2 regions of the Lederbergia sp. B243.17 genome follow, and region 1 is predicted to be linked to the other one. Evidence: riboswitches for the same ligand, from Rfam matches in the RefSeq annotation. Region 1 holds a riboswitch; the other holds the start of a gene.
The links. Region 1 has a riboswitch for lysine ahead of AC0TWI_RS08515 (amino acid permease). Riboswitches for the same ligand answer to the same signal wherever they lie in the genome.
Positions count from the first base shown of each region.

Region 1 (9,226 bases):
CTCAATTCCAGTGCCTGACCGCTCAATTCATCGCTCAGCCATAATCCCGACACAGCGATGCCAATTGTTTGCCCGAGATTCCGCATCAAGTTATTCGATCCCATTGCGGCTCCCCTCATGTTCCATTCAACCGCAGACTGGACGATGACAGTTATCGTTGTGCTCGTCAGTCCGAAGCCAATCCCGGCAATCGCCGTCACGACCATCATCCACATGACGGTCGTATCCGTTCCGAACCCGGCCATTCCAAGGCAGCTGAGCATGACAATCACCATGCCTGAGGCCGTGATTCGGTTGACCGGGAATTTTCCGATCCATTTCCCTGCCAGCATCGCCCCGACCGGCCAGGTAAGCGACATCGGCAGCATGGCAATGCCTGACGATGTTGCATTCAAATTGCTTACGCCCTGCACCCAGAGCGGAATGTAAAAGGTGATCGCCACGAGGATAAAGCCAAAAATGAATCCGGTAATATTGGAAAGGGCAATCATCTTGTTCGTGAACAAAGCGATTGGGATCATCGGTTCCCTGCTTTTTGACTCAATCCACATAAATGCCGCAAGCCCTACAGCAGCCATGATGAAAAACATCACAATGCCAACTGTGGCCTGCTTCTCTTCTTTCAGAAGCGTGAGCGCATATAAGAATGATGTCATGCTGATGGCAAAGGCGATAATACCTGGATAGTCGATAATCTGCTTTTTCTTCTCAAGCGATTCATGAAGCGCCGACGACAGCAAGACCATTGACAGGATGCCGAACGGAAGATTCATAAAAAAGATCCAATGCCATGAGATTGCATCGACGATAAAACCGCCGACGAGCGGGCCGATGACACCTGAAATCCCCCATACACTTGAAATCCAACCTTGGATTTTACCTCTTTGCTGATAATCAAAAACATCACCGATGATCGTCATCGGAATTGTCGTCAAGGCGCCAGCGCCAATCCCTTGAATAAGTCGGAACGCGACAAGCTGACCCATTGTCTGGGAAAGGCCCGAAAGCATCGATCCGACAAGAAAAATGACTACACCGATGTGGAACATCTTTTTCCTTCCGTATAAGTCTGCAAGCTTGCCAAATACCGGTGTCGAGATGACGGTCGCCAACAAGTAGACCGAGATGACCCAAGTATAAAGATGGCTGCCGCCCAAATCTCCTACGATTTTAGGCATCGCGGTACTCACGATTGTCCCCTCAATCGCCGTTAAAAATGTGGCTATGAGCAATGCAGCCACTACGGATTTATGTTTCGTTTCTTTATTCATCGTTTCCTCCTGATCCGGCCGTGCTAGTCATGGCCGCCTTTATTATATCCCATCCTTCACGGCGTGTGTTAGCGGAACAGAAACAAACGGGAAGGGCCGGTTTATCGTGCCGGCACTCCCCGTTCGCGTTTACTCTTTATCAAAATTGCATTCTTCCAGCGGAATCATTTTCGTTTTGTTTTTCCATTTATAAACAAGCCAGACGACCAGGAACAGCGGCAGTCCGATATAGGAGGCGATGAGCCCGCTCCAATCCCAGTCCCCTTCAAGCAGCGCCGGGAAGCTTTGGCCAACGATGATGACCGCACAAAGGATAAAGGCGACAATCGGGCCAATCGGGAACCATTTGGCCAAATACGGAAGGTCTTTAACATCCTTTCCTTGCGCAATATAGGCTCGGCGGAATCGGTAATGGCTGATGGCAATCCCAAGCCAGGTAACGAACCCGGCCATCCCGGAAGCATTCAGCAGCCAGATGTACACTTGTCCGTCGCCGAAAAATGTCGTCAAAAAGGCAAAGCAGCCAACGAGCGCTGTCACGATCAATGCCGGAACCGGAACCCCTCTTTTGTCCAATTTAGCGAGAAACTTAGGGGCACTTCCGTCACGCGCCAAGTCCCAAAGCATCCTGGCCGACGCATACATCCCCGAGTTGCCCGCGGAAAGGACTGCTGTCAGAATGATCGCGTTCATCACCGAAGCGGCGAAAGCAAAGCCGGCGCGTTCGAATACGAGGGTGAACGGACTGACCGAAACCGCTTCGCTCAAGAGGCGTTCATCTGTATAAGGGATGATCATGCCAATCACAAAGATTGCAAGAATATAGAACAAGAGAATCCGCCAGAACACGGACTTGATCGCTTTTGGAATCGTCCTCTCCGGCTCTTCACTCTCTCCTGCCGCGACCCCGAGGAGCTCTGTTCCCTGAAAGGAGAACCCTGCTGCCATGAAGACACCGAGAATCGTGAAAAATCCGCCATGGAAAGGAGCGTCCGCCACGGTGAAATTGGTAAATCCGATCGCTTCGCCGCCCATGATGCCGAAAATCATCATCAAGCCGGTCACGATGAAAATGATGACCGTCACAATCTTGATCAAAGCGAACCAGAACTCGGCTTCCCCGAAGCCTTTAACAGACAGGTAGTTCAAGCCGAACATGATGATCAGCGCCAGTCCGCTCCAGATGAACGACGGACTGTCCGGAAACCAGAACTTCATAATCAGCACGACCGCCGCAAGCTCTGCCGCGATCGTAATCGCCCAGTTGTACCAATAGTTCCAGCCGATCGCAAAGCCAAAAGACGGGTCGACGAATCTTGCCGCGTACTCCTTGAATGAACCTGCGACCGGCATATATGCCGCCATTTCAGCGAGGCTCGTCATTAAAAAATAAACCATGAACCCGACGGCCGCATAGGCGACGAGCGCGCCGCCCGGGCCAGCCTGATGAATTGCGCCGCCGCTTGCGAGGAAGATGCCGGTGCCAATCGATCCTCCGAGCGAGATCATTGCCAGGTGCCGGGCTTTCAATTTTCTTTGCAGCTGCCCTTCTACCTGTGTGCCTTTCTTGTTTGCCATGCTGTTGCACTCCTTCTTTTGGTGAAGGGTGGATTTCCTGCTGAAAATAGAAAACAGCCGTCGAAGAAGATCGACGGCTGTTGCAGACCGTAAAATCCTTCCGAAGATAGCCCTCCACGTTTTTTGTAAACGTGACAGTGATGCCCCTTTTCGGAACATCCCCAGCATAGGCAGCCAATGATCCGCCTACACTTCGGCAACTTTTCCTTCCCCGCATCCTCATCAGTCTCATTGGACTTTAAATGCGATACTCATAAAAGCTGCACCTCTACCCCATCGGTGAATGGGAATTATCATGTTATATTTCGATTATAAAACAATTTGTCGAATGCTGCAATCGATTCGTACAGCCCAGAAGTTTCCTGGCTTTCATTTAGGCCGCTTATTTGCGGTCAAAAGAGTAAAACTTTTCCCATGGCTCATACTAATAAGGAATCGATACAGAAAGATTGGAGAGATGGATATGGAAGCGAGACATACAACGGAAGAAGCTTTGCGCGACTTTAAACAGGGAATGGGCACATTCACCGAAAAGATGCCCGAGTTTGCCAGCCGCTTAAATGCGTTTACGGAAGAATGCTTTAAAGCGGGATCATTAACCGAAAAGCAAAAACAGCTGATCGCACTTGGCATCAGCCTCCATGCCCAGCATGAATACTGCATCATTTACCATACAAAGGGCTGCCTCGACCAAGGCTGCAGCGAAGAAGAAATCCTGGAAGCGGCAGGTGTAGCCGCGGCCTTCGGCGGCGGTTCCACAATCAGCCAAACAGTCACGCTCCTACAGGAATGCATACAACAACTGGGCGGCCGCCTGCAATGAAAAAAACGAGGGAGCTCCCCTCGTTTTTTAACTGCTCTTCATCACACCGTAAAGAATACAAGCGACCCCGCCGAAGATCCAAAGGATTTTGGCAAGCGACACCTTTTCGGCAATGCCGAACAAGCCGATCGCGGTCGTTAGAATCATAATGATCGGGCCAATCAGCGCCAGTGAACTATTGATGACGAGCGCCTTTTCCACATCATTGTATCTCAGGAACAAAAATGCCGCGAATAGCTCGATGCTCCCCGATACCATCCTCATGAAGGCCATCCCGATAATCGCTTTTTCCAAAAAATGAATCATCCGCTCATCCCCCGCTTACTGTGCTGTCAACAGTATATGCGGGAATCCGAAAAGAAGGACAAGTTTTCAGAGAGGGACCGTTCTCAGTCCTCCTCCTCCTTGTCGCTTTTCGTATGCTTCATATCCCTGAGCAACTGTGTGTTCATGCTTCCCTGGACAATATCTTCAAGGAAAAAGCGCCCGGCGAGATCCAAATACTCATCATCATCAAACATTTTCGCATTTTGCAGCTCCATCTCCGCAAGACCGTCATACTCGGCAACGAGTGCATACGTATGATCCGGGCCGGTAAGCGGCGTCAGAATCCGCACATTGTGATTGTATTTTTCATTACGGTAATCCTTCATTTCCTGCAGATTTTCAAGCCCTTCTTTGAATGCTTCCTGTTTTAGCTGAAATGTCTGGTACACATAGACCGTCATGCGGCTGCCTCCTTAAAATACCTGTTGATCTATTATCTCTCCCCACATGCTCTTTTATCCTTTGCCTGTCGTATGAAAATTGAAGGCGTACAAGCATCCACTCATGAATACATTGATAGAAACATGGATATTGGAGTTGAATCGATGGGACTTTTCTTTGGATATGTGTTTCTTGGCTTATCTCTCGCTGCGCCGATCGGACCCGTCAATGCCGCACAATTGGACAAGGGGATCAAGAGCGGATTCTTTCATGCGTGGCTCGTCGGTTTCGGCGCAATGATCGCCGATCTTGTCTATATGCTGCTCGTCTATTTCGGCATCGTTCATTTTCTTGAAATTCCGTTTATGAAAACTTTTCTATGGTGTTTCGGATTTTTTGTTCTCACCTATACAGGGGTTGAAAGCATCGTCAGCGCCGGAAAAATCGCAGGGGACATGCGCAACGCGAAGGCGGACTCGGCCGCCAAATCGTTCTTCTCCGGCTTTTTCATGTCAATCTCAAACCCGCTGACCATCCTGTTTTGGCTCGGCATCTACGGCTCGATTCTTGCCAAGACGGCTGCAGAAAACGCGCCGTCAACGGTAGCCCTTTACAGCTTCGCGATTATTGTCGGCCTGCTCATCTGGGACGTAACGATGGCGGGCGTTGCCAGCATCTTCAGGCGGTTCATGACGGATAAGCTCCTGATGCTCATTTCCATCGTTTCCGGCCTATCCCTGATCGGATTCGGCATCTACTTCGGCATCCAGGCTGTGAAAATGTTCCTGTGATGGTCACGCTCGCTCCGTCTGCGGATTTTTACTTTTCTTTTTCACAAGATGGATAATGAACAGAGCTGCTCCGATCAAGGCAATGAATGCTAGACTCACGAAAAATCCCGGCCTGCTCGATTTCTGGACGAGCGTGCCGCTGATCGCAAGCAAAATCAAAAACATGCCCGCAAATCGTTTCGCATGCCCGAATGCTGTTACCTCGATCAGCTTCGGGTACGAGATAAGAATGAAAAACCAGTTATACAAAAGCATGAGCCCCGCCGCCGTTGTAATGTATTCATACACCGAGTCCGGCATTAATAGCGCGGTGACAATCGACACAATTAATCCGGCAATCGTCAGCCCAAAGGCGAACGGCGGCACTTTCAGCTTCCCTTTTTTAGCGAACAGCTTTGGCGCATCACCATCTTCCGCGAGCGTAACGATCATGCTCGTAACCGCGAACAGCGACGCCGCCATTGTCGAAAATCCGGCAATGATGATGCCCGCCGTAAACATATGAGGGAAAAAGGAAAAATCAAACTTGTCCAATGCGATGACGAACGGGCTCTCTTTCGCATTGAACTTGCCGACCGTCGCGAGGCTGACCGCAAGTGTTAATGAAATGATATAAATGATGACGAGCGCAATCAGCATGACTGTCCCCGACTTATGTGTATCTTCCTTATTTTTCAGGCGGACTGCCATGATCCCCATAATTTCGATACCGCCAAAAGCATAAAATCCGAAAATGAGCGAGGCCCACAGTCCCGTCCAGCCTTTTGGCATAAATTCATCCATCGAATTCGGAACGTGCGGCTTGAAGCCATCACTTAGTCCGAACAGACCGGAGAGCACGATTACACCGAGAACGATAAACATCAGAATGGCGGCAATCTTTACAATCGCGAACAGGTTTTGCGCCCGCTCGAATCCTTTTGTTCCAATCATGACTACAATAAGCCCGAGCACCGCATAGCAGACAGAAAACACCCATAATGGTACATCCGGGAACCAAAACCTCGTCAACAGCGACAATGCCGTCAGCTGACTCCCAGTGATGAGCATCTCCGAAAACCAATACACCCAGCCGCTGCCGAAACCGGCCCATCCCCCATACGCTTTTTTCGCATAGGAGCGGAAAGCGCCAGGCTGCGGGTCTTGTGCCGACATTTTCGCCAAAGCCTCAAATACGAAGTACGTCCCAACCGCTGCCAGCAGAAAGGAAATGAGAATGGACGGCCCCGTCATTTTGATTCCGAGCCCTGACCCTAGGAAATAACCGGTTCCGATGATACAGCCGACACCAATCATCGAAAGCTGCCACCATGCCAGTTTCTTGTCTTTCTTTCCCCCTCCGCCTTTACCGCCTGCCCGCGCTGTAATCTCCATCCGAATCCCTCCTTTTTACAGTAGTAGTATGGTCGGAGGCCGGAGGATTATGTATTGGACGATTGCATCCGGCAAAGGCATTTCTCCACTATTTTTCGTATCTATCCTTTCTACAAAGCTTTTCAGAACTTGCGAATTGCTATATACTTTTCAGATAACTGCCTTTTTAAGGCGGATACATAATGATGCTTCATACATAGTCAGGAGTTGGGTTGGAAATGTCACAACAGGAACATTGGAAATCGAAAATCGGATTTATTTTTGCCGCAGCCGGTTCGGCAATCGGTCTCGGGGCGATCTGGAAATTCCCATATGTGGCCGGCACAAATGGGGGGGCAGCCTTTTTAATCATCTTCTTGGCCTTTACGCTTCTTCTCGGGATGCCGCTTCTGCTTGGGGAATTCATCCTTGGCCGGAACGGGCAGACAGATGCCATCTCGGTGTACCGGAAACTGGCGCCGAAGACGAACTGGAGTGTTATCGGCAAAATCGGCGTTGTCGCCTGCTTCCTTTTGCTGTCTTTTTATAGCGTCATCGGCGGCTGGATTATTCTTTATTTGCTTAAAGCGTTGACGGGCGGGTTGCGCGGCCTTGAGGCAAGCGGGTTTGAAAGTTTGTTCGGGGAAATGATTTCGAACCCGATTGAAACGATTGCCGCCCAGGCGGGATTCATGCTGCTCACTATCATCGTCGTTGCCAAAGGGGTACAGGAAGGCATCGAAAAAGCCAGCAAATTCATGATGCCGGCCTTGTTCATCTTGTTCCTTCTTTTGATTGTCCGCTCCCTCACATTGCCGGGAGCCGGCGAAGGGATCGCCTTTTTATTCGTGCCTGATTTCTCGATGGTCACGTCGGATACAGTCTTGTTCGCGCTCGGACAGTCATTCTTCACCTTGAGCATCGGCGTATCCGTCATGGTGACATACGCATCGTACTTGCCGAAAACACAGAATCTGCCGAGCAGTGCCTTTTCGATTCTGATGATGAACATTTTGATCGTGCTGCTGGCCGGTCTTGCCATCTTTCCTGGGGTATTCACGTTTGGCATGCAGCCTGATGCCGGTCCGACACTAATTTTCGCCGTATTGCCGGCGGTCTTTTCAAAACTGCCATTCGGCACATTGTTTTTCATCGCCTTTTTGATCTTATTTTTATTCGCAGCCCTTACTTCGGCATTTTCAATGATTGAAATTATCGTAGCGACAAGAAAAAGCAGCAGCCCAGCCGGAAGGAAAAAGCTCACATGGAAGATCGGCGTGCTCATCTTCCTTGCGGGCATCCCGTCCTGCCTCTCATATGGAGTGCTAGCGGATGTGACACTATTCGGAAAAACGATTTTTGACCTGATGGATTTTCTCGTCTCGAATGTGCTGATGCCGCTCGGCGCCTTGCTGATCGCCCTTTTCATCCCGATGAAGATGTCGCGGAAAGCCCTCTTCGAGGAAATGTCAGCCGGCTCCAAAACGGGCCGCGGTTTTTTCACATTATGGTACTACCTTTTAAAATACCTCGCCCCAATTGCGATTGTCATCGTCTTTTTGGATGTAATTGGCGCACTTAACTGGCTGAAGAAATGAGCGAAAAAGCTGTTTCCTGTACAAGGAACAGCTTTTTTCATTGATGAACGATGGCGTGTTTTCTGTTATACTAGTGGGATGACGAAAAGATAGCAAGAGGAGAATGGAATATGAGCAATGATAATTTCTGGCTTGATTTGCCGAAGCCGTTTTTTATATTGGCACCAATGGAAGATGTGACAGACGTCGTCTTCCGCCACGTCATCGCTGCAGCAGCGAAGCCTGACGTGTATTTCACAGAGTTCACGAATACGGAAAGCTACTGCCACCCGGACGGACAAGCGAGCGTACGAGGCCGTCTCACGTTCACAGAGGACGAACAGCCGATTGTCGCCCATATTTGGGGAGACAAGCCGGAGTATTTCAGGCAGATGAGCATCGGTATGAAGGAACTCGGTTTCCGCGGCATCGACCTGAACATGGGCTGCCCGGCACCGAACGTGGCTCCGAAAGGAAAAGGCGCCGGCCTGATCCGCCGCGCTCCTGTTGCAGCCGAACTAATTGAAGCTGCCAAAGCCGGCGGACTGCCCGTCAGTGTCAAAACTAGGCTCGGCTATACCGAGATCGACGAATGGTACGAATGGCTCGCCCATGTCTTGGAGCAGGATATCGCGAACCTCTCCATCCATCTGCGCACGAAAAAAGAGATGAGCAAAGTCGACGCCCACTGGGAAATCATCCCGGAAATCAAAAAACTGCGCGACAAGATCGCTCCGAACACGCTGCTGACGATCAATGGCGACATCCCGGACCGGGCAAAAGGCTTGGAGCTCGTTGAAAAATACGGCGTCGACGGCGTCATGATCGGCCGAGGCGTCTTCACCAACCCGTTCGCCTTTGAGAAAGAGCCAAAAGAACACAGCGTGAAGGAATACCTCGACCTGCTGCTTCTGCAGCTCGACCTCCACGACAAATACTCGGCGGAGTTCGAACCGCGTCCATTCAAACCGCTCCTCCGCTTCTTCAAGATTTACATTCGCGGATTCAGAGGCGCGAGTGAACTGCGGAATCAGTTAATGAATACGAAGTCGACTGATGAAGTGAGGAAAATGGTGAAAGAGGTTTTAGACGGATTGGAATAAATGTAGAACAGCATGGGGGGGA
Region 1 is NZ_JBWBKF010000043.1:28,920-38,145, reverse strand. It holds gene AC0TWI_RS08520 (MDR family MFS transporter) at 1-1,271, opposite strand, end outside; gene AC0TWI_RS08515 (amino acid permease) at 1,401-2,849, opposite strand; lysine riboswitch at 2,949-3,128, opposite strand; gene AC0TWI_RS08510 (carboxymuconolactone decarboxylase family protein) at 3,307-3,672, shown strand; gene AC0TWI_RS08505 (YqhV family protein) at 3,700-3,978, opposite strand; gene AC0TWI_RS08500 (hypothetical protein) at 4,062-4,400, opposite strand; gene AC0TWI_RS08495 (LysE family transporter) at 4,545-5,171, shown strand; gene AC0TWI_RS08490 (amino acid permease) at 5,175-6,545, opposite strand; gene AC0TWI_RS08485 (sodium-dependent transporter) at 6,764-8,122, shown strand; gene AC0TWI_RS08480 (tRNA dihydrouridine synthase) at 8,233-9,204, shown strand.

Region 2 (9,226 bases), on a different contig from region 1:
AGCGCCCGACTATATTTCCAGGAGCACCTACAATTTATATCGGCCTGCTGAACCATCCGAACCGGGAGAAATACGACCTTTCTTCAATCCAATCATGTATTAGCGGCTCAGCACCGCTTCCAGTGGAAGTCCAGCAGAACTTTGAAAAAGTGACCGGCGGCAAGCTCGTTGAAGGATATGGCCTCACGGAATCGTCACCTGTCACGCACTCCAATTTTGTCTGGGAAGAAAGACGGACGAAAGGAAGCATCGGTGTACCGTGGCCGGATACGGACAGCGCCATTCTATCGGAAATTGGAGAACCGCTTCCGCCTGGTGAAATCGGTGAAATCGCAGTGAAGGGCCCGCAAGTAATGCGCGGTTATTGGAACAGGCCGGAAGATACGGCTGCCACATTGGTGGACGGCTGGCTGAGGACCGGGGATATGGGCTATATGGATGAAGACGGGTATTTCTACGTAGTAGACCGGAAGAAGGACATGATCATTGCAGGAGGCTATAACATATACCCGCGTGAAATTGAGGAAGTCCTTTATGAGCACCCGGCTGTCCAAGAGCTTGTCGTTGCCGGAGTTCCGGATCCGTACCGAGGGGAGACAGTGAAAGCGTATATCGTCCTCAAGGAAGGGAAAGATGCAACGGAGAAGGAACTGAATGAGTATGCTAGAAAATACTTGGCAGCCTATAAAGTGCCGAGAATATATGAATTTCGTGATGAACTTCCGAAAACGGCCGTCGGAAAAATCCTCCGCCGCGCTCTTGTGGAAGAGGAAAGGGCAAAGCTGCAAGAAGATGAGAAGCTTGGATAAAAGGAAGCCTCTTAAGAGCCGTTTGCGGGCTCTATCTTTTTTGCTAAGTTTCACTCTTGACAAAAGTCAACCACTTATTTTAATATTGAATTATGAATGAATCATCATTCATTTTCAAAAGCATAGTAGGTGGAAAATAATGAAAAGAAACAAACCGAAATATAAACAGATCGTTGATGCCGCTGTGATTGTCATTGCAGAAAATGGCTATCACCAGGCGCAGGTGTCAAAGATCGCAAAACAAGCAGGCGTGGCCGACGGAACGATATACCTTTATTTCAAGAACAAAGAGGACATCCTCATTTCGGTATTCCGGGAAAAGATGGCTATCTTCGTTTCCAAAATAGAAGAGGTAATCGAAGGCAAGCAGTCTGCCGCCGAGAAACTGTTCATAATGGTGGAAAATCATTTTAAAATCCTGTCAGATGACCACCATCTGGCAATCGTTACCCAGCTGGAGCTGAGACAATCGAACGTCGACCTCCGCCATAAGATCAATGAGGTGCTGAAAGAGTATCTCCAGCTGATGGATAAGATTCTTCGCTATGGCATGGAGACGGGAGAGTTTGCCCAAGATTTGGACGTTCGTCTTGCCAGGCAGATGATTTTCGGCACGATGGATGAAACGGCTACATCTTGGGTAATAAATGAGCAGAAATACGATTTAGTCAAGCTTGCAAAGCCTGTCCACCAGATGCTTTTGTACGGCTGTGCCAAGAAGGAAGATTGATGAAGGAGGGGTTGGCTTCATGAACCATTTGAAGTTGGAAAGAGAGGGCCGTGTGGCGTTGATTCAAATCAACAGGCCGCCTGCAAATGCCCTTTCTTCCGGTCTCATCCGGGAGATGGATGAGATGCTGGACCAAATTGAGAATGATGCTGAAATCCGGGTGGCGCTTATTTACGGGGAAGGAAGATTTTTTTCCGCCGGTGCTGACATCAAGGAATTTACAACGGTTGAAAGTGAAAGCGATTTCTCTGAGCTTTCGTTCAATGGGCAGGATGTATTTGAAAGAATGGAAAACTTTCCGAAGCCGCTGATTGCTGCCATCCATGGCGCTGCATTGGGCGGAGGCCTGGAAATGGCAATGGGATGCCATATCCGGCTTGTAGCCGAGAATGCCAAACTCGGGCTGCCGGAACTGCAGCTCGGGCTGATTCCGGGATTTGCAGGGACACAGCGCCTGCCGCGGCTCGTCGGCACGGCGAAAGCTGCAGAAATGATGCTGACAAGTGATCCGATTACCGGCAGGGATGCAGTTCTTTGGGGGCTCGCCAATCAGGCCTATCCTGAAGAGGAGTTGTTTGACCGGGCGAAGGAGATGGCTGCGAAAATAGCCAAGAAAAGCCCTCTTACGACAAAGGCGGCAATCGAACTGCTCCGTTATTCAAAATCGGACAAATTTTATGAAGGTATGAAAGAAGAGGCAAGACTATTCGGGCAAGTATTCAATTCCGAAGACGGCAAAGAAGGCATCAGTGCTTTCATTGAAAAGCGCGAACCCGATTTTAAAGGCAACTAATGCAAGTTTCATATTTTAGGAGGTACGGATAATGAACATCTTCGTAATTATGAAAAGAACTTTCGATACGGAAGAGAAAATTTCAATCTCAGGCGGCCAAATACAAGAGGACGGCGCTGAATTCATCATCAATCCTTATGATGAGTACGCAATCGAGGAAGCGATCCGTGTCCGGGATGATCATGAAGGGGAAGTGACCGTCGTCACAGTGGGCGGCGAAGATGCGGAGAAACAACTGCGGACAGCTCTAGCAATGGGCGCGGATAAAGCTGTTTTGATCAACACGGAAGATGATCTGGATGATGCGGATGAATTTTCCGTTGCTGCGATTCTGGCAGAATATCTGAAAGACAAAGACGCAGACCTGATTCTTGGCGGTAATGTCGCAATTGATGGCGGATCCGGACAGGTTGGCCCCCGTGTCGCCTCCATCTTGGACATTCCATACGTGACAACGATTACCAAACTTGAAATCGACGGCAAAAATGTGACGTTGACAAGGGATGTTGAGGGCGATTCGGAAGTGATCGAGACAACCTTGCCGTTGCTCGTCACTGCTCAGCAAGGGTTGAACGACCCGCGCTATCCTTCATTGCCAGGGATTATGAAGGCGAAAAAGAAGCCTTTGGAAGAACTGGAGCTTGACGATCTGGATCTCGATGAGGACGATGTCGAAGCGAAAACAGAAACAGTAGAAATCTACCTGCCGCCGGCAAAAGAAGCTGGCAGAATTCTTGAAGGCGAATTACAGGATCAGGTTAAAGAATTGGCAAGCTTGCTGAATAAAGTTATATAAACACTTCGTGAGGATATAGAAACAGGAGGGTATCGCAATGGCAAAAAAAGTATTGGTACTTGGTGAAGCCAGAGACGGAGCGCTTAGAAATGTATCTTTCGAGGCGATTGCCGCAGGAAAAAAAATCGCGGACGGCGGCGAAGTGGCTGCTGTACTGATCGGCGAGGATGTTAAAGGTTTCGGAGAAGACATGATCAAGTACGGCGCAGACCGTGTAATCGTCGTTGAAGATGAGAAATTAAAGCATTATACGTCTGACGGCTTTTCTCAGGCATTCATGGCAGTCGTCGGTGAAGAAAATCCTGAGGGCATCGTTTTTGGTCATACCGCCCTTGGCAAGGACCTTTCCCCGAAAATCGCGAGCAAGCTCAATACTGGACTTGTTTCGGATGTGACAGCGATAGAAGAAGACGGAGCAGACCCGGTTTTCATCCGTCCAATTTACTCCGGAAAAGCATTTGAAAAGAAAATTATCAAGGATGGCATCACGTTTATTACCATTAGGCCGAACAATATTGATCCTTTGGAAAAAGACGATGCGAGAAGCGGCGACATCACCTCAGTATCATGCGAGATCACAGACCTGCGCTCGATCATCAAAGATGTCGTCCGCAAGGCGAGCGAAGGAGTCGACTTATCCGAAGCGAAAGTCATCATCGCTGGAGGCCGTGGAGTTAAAAGCGAAGAAGGCTTCGAGCCGCTGAAAGAGCTGGCTGACGTTCTCGGCGGAGCTGTCGGCGCATCCCGCGGGGCTTGTGACGCGGATTATTGCGACTACTCTCTCCAAATCGGGCAGACAGGAAAAGTCGTAACACCAGATCTATACATTGCGTGCGGCATCTCAGGAGCAATCCAGCATCTTGCCGGAATGTCCAACTCCAAAGTGATCGTTGCCATTAATAAGGATCCGGAAGCGAACATCTTCAACATCGCCGACTACGGCATCGTCGGAGACCTGTTTGATGTCGTTCCGCTTCTGACGGAAGAGTTCCGCAAAGTGAAAGCGGGAAGCTGACCAACATAAACTCCAACCGCCCGCCTGATGAGTGTAAAATCTCCGCAGGCGGGTATATTATCGTAGAGATAAGCAAATCATTAGGACTTAAAATATCCTGGTGATATACTTGCATTAGCGTTGAATTGTACTTTTAGGAGGTTAGATAAAAATGGCAATTTCACATGTAACAGACCAGAACTTCGCTTCTGAAACAAAAGAGGGCCTCGTATTGGCCGACTTCTGGGCAACATGGTGCGGACCTTGTAAAATGATCGCTCCTGTATTGGAAGAATTGGATTCAGAACTTGGAGATAAAGTAAAAATCGTCAAACTCGATGTAGACGAAAACCAAGAAACAGCAAGCCAATTCGGCGTAATGAGCATCCCGACACTCATCGTCTTCAAAAACGGCGAAGTCGTAGACAAAGCCATCGGCTTCCAACCAAAAGAAGCACTAGCAGAACTCCTGCACAAACATATGTAAGAATAAAAGCGGAGGGCGCCTGCTCATCGGCGCCATCAGCAAAACCATGACATGTAAAACACTTTAGGCGACAGCGCCTAGTTGAATTCCGGGCATTTGCCCGGAATTTTTCAATTTCGCCAAAAGGCAAAACAGGAGGTGAGAACATGAACGACATCATCAAAAACAAATTGGCGATCCTTCCCGATCAGCCGGGCTGCTATTTAATGAAGGACCGGCAGGGGACGATCATTTACGTAGGGAAAGCGAAGGTGCTGAAAAATCGGGTCCGCTCGTATTTCACCGGCTCCCATGACGCGAAAACCCAGAGGCTAGTCGGTGAAATCGAGGACTTTGAATACATTGTCACCCGTTCGGACATCGAAGCGCTGATTCTTGAGATGAATCTGATTAAGAAGCATGACCCGAAATACAACATCATGCTCAAGGACGACAAAAGCTACCCTTATATCAAACTGACAAACGAACGGCATCCGCGCCTGATCACAACCCGCAAAGTGAAGAAGGACAAGGGGAAATATTTTGGGCCATACCCGAATGCGCAAGCAGCGAATGAAACGAAGAAATTGCTGGACCGGCTCTATCCATTGCGGAAGTGCCAGACCCTGCCGGACCGTGTCTGCCTCTATTACCATCTTGGCCAATGCCTCGCACCTTGCGTCAACGAGGTGAAACAGGAGACTTATAAAAAATTGACCGATGAAATCACCCGTTTCTTGAATGGCGGTTTCCAGGACATCAAGAAGGACCTCACCAAAAAGATGGAAGAAGCGGCAGAATCGCTCGAGTTTGAAAGAGCGAAAGAATACCGGGACCAAATCAGCCATATCGAGGCGATCATGGAAAAGCAGACGATGATGTCTTCTGATTTCACGGACCGCGATGTGTTCGGCTATGCGATTGATAAAGGATGGATGTGTGTCCAAGTATTTTTCATTCGCCAAGGCAAATTAATCGAAAGAGATGTTTCGCTCTTTCCGGTCTATGGGGATCAGGATGAGGAATTTTTGACGTATCTCGGGCAATTTTACTCTCAGCCGAATCATTTCAAGCCGAAAGAGATTCTTATTCCGGACAGCGCGGACGCTGAACTTGCCGAACAGCTGCTTGAAGCAAAGGTGCTCGTGCCAAAACGGGGAGAGAAGAAGGAACTTGTCCAGCTGGCTGTGAAAAACGCCACAATCGCACTCGAGGAGAAATTCTCCCTCATTGAAAGAGATGAGGAGCGGACAATCGGTGCGATCGACAAACTGGGCGAAGCGATGAATATTTACACTCCGCACAGGATCGAAGCGTTCGATAACTCCAATATTCAAGGGACCGATCCGGTTTCAGCCATGGTCGTGTTCATCGACGGCAAGCCTGATAAGAAAGAATACCGGAAATACAAAATTAAGACCGTCAAAGGGCCGGATGACTATGAATCCATGCGCGAGGTCGTCAGAAGGCGCTACTCCCGGGCGTTGCGCGACGGACTGCCACTTCCTGATCTGGTCGTCATCGATGGTGGAAAAGGGCAAATTGAAGCAGCGAAGGATATATTGCAGAATGAACTGGGGCTGGAAATTCCTGTAGCCGGTCTGGCAAAGGACGAGAAGCATAAAACGTCCCAGCTCTTATATGGAGACCCGCTGGAGTTCATCCCGCTGGAACGCAATAGCCAGGAGTTCTACTTGCTGCAGCGGATCCAGGACGAGGTGCACCGATTTGCGATCACGTTCCACCGGCAGCTTCGCGGAAAATCGGCTTTTCAATCGGCACTCGACGAGGTGGAAGGAATCGGGCCGGTCCGCAAGAAAAAATTGCTGAAGCACTTTGGCTCCTTAAAAAAGATGAAGGAAGCAACAGTGGAAGAATTGATAGAAGCCGGCCTGCCAAAAAATACAGCTATTACGCTGAAAGAAAATTTGGATAAATAAACTTGTACATTATAGCAAGGCGTGCTATAATAGACAAAATTCAAAAAGCTGATAGAGGTGCAAACCTTCAATAGTAAAAGTCCGGAGAAGTTTAAGGCTTCTGTGAAGGGTTTTGAAAGGGAAGGATTGCCGAAGCGGAAAACTGTCCTTAACGATTTTTCGCTGGTCCTGGGTTTAAGAAATGCAGGATTGTCAAAATGATTGATTCATTTTGGAGAGCTATCTCATGCTGGTATGTTTACGACGCGATATTACGCAGACGACAAGCAATGGGATCAGATTCTCATTGCTTTTTTGTTTGCAAAAAAAGACTTGTTCAACTGAACGGCGCTATTCATCAATGCCGATTTGAAAAAACGGAAAGTTTGGACAGGGATTACCTACGAAGGAAGGCGAGTTCATTGGATTACCTACGAAGGAAGGCGAGTTCATTGGGATTGATTGTCATCAAGTTCGGAGGCTCTTCATTGAGCACAGCAGAGAAAATCAAAAATGCGGCAAGCCGGATTGCCAAAGAAAAAGAACGGGGAAATGATGTCGTTGCAGTCGTGTCAGCAATGGGCAAAACGACTGACCAACTTTTGGGGCTCGCAGGTGAAATCACCGATCACCCAGAAAAGCGGGAAATGGACATGCTTTTGGCAACTGGGGAGCAGGTCTCGATTTCGCTTCTGTCGATGGCATTGGCAGAGAGCGGCTTATCCGCTGTTTCTTTTACCGGCTGGCAAGCGGGTATCAAGACGGAAAAAGTCCATAGCAACGCAAGAATCATTGATGTCGATACAAAGCCTTTGGAAACAAAGCTGGCGGAGGGCCACACGCTCGTCGTTGCCGGGTTCCAAGGAGTGACGGAGGATGGACAGATTACGACGCTTGGGCGCGGGGGATCCGACACGACAGCCGTTGCACTTGCAGCAGCCCTTAAAGCAGAACGCTGCTTAATCTGTACAGATGTACCGGGTGTGTTCACGTCAGATCCTCGCTATGTGCAGGACGCAAGAAAGCTGTCATCGCTGTCTTATGATGAAATGCTGGAACTGGCACATTTGGGCGCAGGTGTCCTGCATCCACGTGCTGTCGAATTCGCTAAAAATCACCAAGTCCGGCTTGAAGTCAGATCAAGCACTGAAGATATAGAGGGAACAGTTATTGAGGAGGAAGTTACAATGGAAAACAATTTGGTCGTCCGCGGGATTGCTTTTGAAAAGGATATGACTAGGCTAACGATTTTCGGTTTGAACAATGAATTGACCGGCCTGTCCGGCATCTTCTCCGTACTCGCTGAAAATCGGATTGATGTAGATATTATCATTCAAAGCAAGACGGATGGAAATAAAACGAACCTGTCTTTCTCCATTAAAAGTGAAGACCGCCAGGATGCGGTAAAGGTGCTGGAAAATCAGAAAGAAGAAATCGGTTTTGAAAGCATTGAATATGAGGCTGGGCTTGCAAAAGTATCAGCAGTCGGTTCAGGAATGGTCTCCAACCCGGGCGTTGCGGCAAATATTTTTGCGGTGCTGGCTGAACAGGGCATACCGGTTAAGATGGTCAGTACCTCTGAAATCAAAGTATCTGCTGTTGTGGATGAGAGCAATATGACAAAGGCGGCAAGGGCGCTGCATGAAGCCTTCAGCCTCGATAAAGTACAAGACAAAGTAGGCCATTCCTAAAAAACGAAAAGCTGCCCTGAGCCATTGGATCAGGGCAGCTTTTAATGGATTGTGGAACGGACTCAGTCTGCTGCGTCTTTTGTGTCCCATTGTACCGTTATAGTAACGATCCGCTGTTTTTTATTTGTTTCCTCAAATGCTTCGGAGATGACTTGTTTCTGGGCCTGTATTTGTTCGGCGAGGAACCCGGCTTCGAGGCGGAAGCAAGGATGCGGAGCCATCTGCATCCTTCTATCTATAATGGGACCGGATAATTCCAGTTTCATGCCTTTTCTAGTCTGTTCAATCAGCTGGAGTGTTCCCCAGTTGGCCTCAAAGAAAAAGGAGCGGATCTCTTCAAAGGAAAGAAGCGGAAACTTTCTCGCCATCTGCTTTCCTGCCCAGTATGTAATATCGGCTGAATCTTTCCCGAGCAGATCGGGGATGAGATGGTCCCGAAGAAGCTCATATCCGAAAATCGGCACCGTGAGCGTCTCAGCCTGGGTTTCTGTCCTCTCTTCCATAACTTTGGTTTTCACATGATTCCCCTCTTTCTGTATAACGCTATTATATACAAAAAGAGGCGTCTTTTGAAAAAAAATATGAGAATAGGAAAAGAAAATCCTCCTCGCTAGAATGATTGCCGAACAATGCCGATTTATCGGGTAATTTGTGTAACCGTTGCCTTGACGCTTTATAAAGTGGGGAGTAGAATGGATATGTCACATAATCAAACAGTTGTCTTGGTATGCGCCTTCATTTGGATGATTGCGTGCATGCCTGATTGCTAGACACATTGTTTCACTATTTAAGGGGGGTAAACTGTGGCGGGAAAAAACGAATTTTATTGGCGCAGGCTGCACTCACTGCTGGGTGTAATTCCGGTGGGCCTTTTTGTAGTGCAGCATTTGGTTATTAACCATTTCGCTACAAAAGGAGAAGAGGCATTTAATAATGCAGCAGGAGTTGTCGAAAGTCTTCCTTTCCTCATTTTCCTGGAATTCGGATTAATCTATATTCCGATCCTTTTTCACGCAATTCTAGGAATT
Region 2 is NZ_JBWBKF010000097.1:140,834-150,059, reverse strand. It holds gene AC0TWI_RS20915 (long-chain-fatty-acid--CoA ligase) at 1-809, shown strand, start outside; gene fadR (fatty acid metabolism transcriptional regulator FadR) at 949-1,539, shown strand; gene AC0TWI_RS20905 (enoyl-CoA hydratase) at 1,559-2,332, shown strand; gene AC0TWI_RS20900 (electron transfer flavoprotein subunit beta/FixA family protein) at 2,364-3,128, shown strand; gene AC0TWI_RS20895 (electron transfer flavoprotein subunit alpha/FixB family protein) at 3,166-4,143, shown strand; gene trxA (thioredoxin) at 4,295-4,609, shown strand; gene uvrC (excinuclease ABC subunit UvrC) at 4,756-6,528, shown strand; lysine riboswitch at 6,573-6,758, shown strand; gene AC0TWI_RS20880 (aspartate kinase) at 6,960-8,198, shown strand; gene AC0TWI_RS20875 (YslB family protein) at 8,261-8,716, opposite strand; gene AC0TWI_RS20870 (succinate dehydrogenase cytochrome b558 subunit) at 9,002-9,226, shown strand, end outside.
Region 2: another riboswitch for lysine. It lies ahead of AC0TWI_RS20880 (aspartate kinase); the one in region 1 lies ahead of AC0TWI_RS08515 (amino acid permease).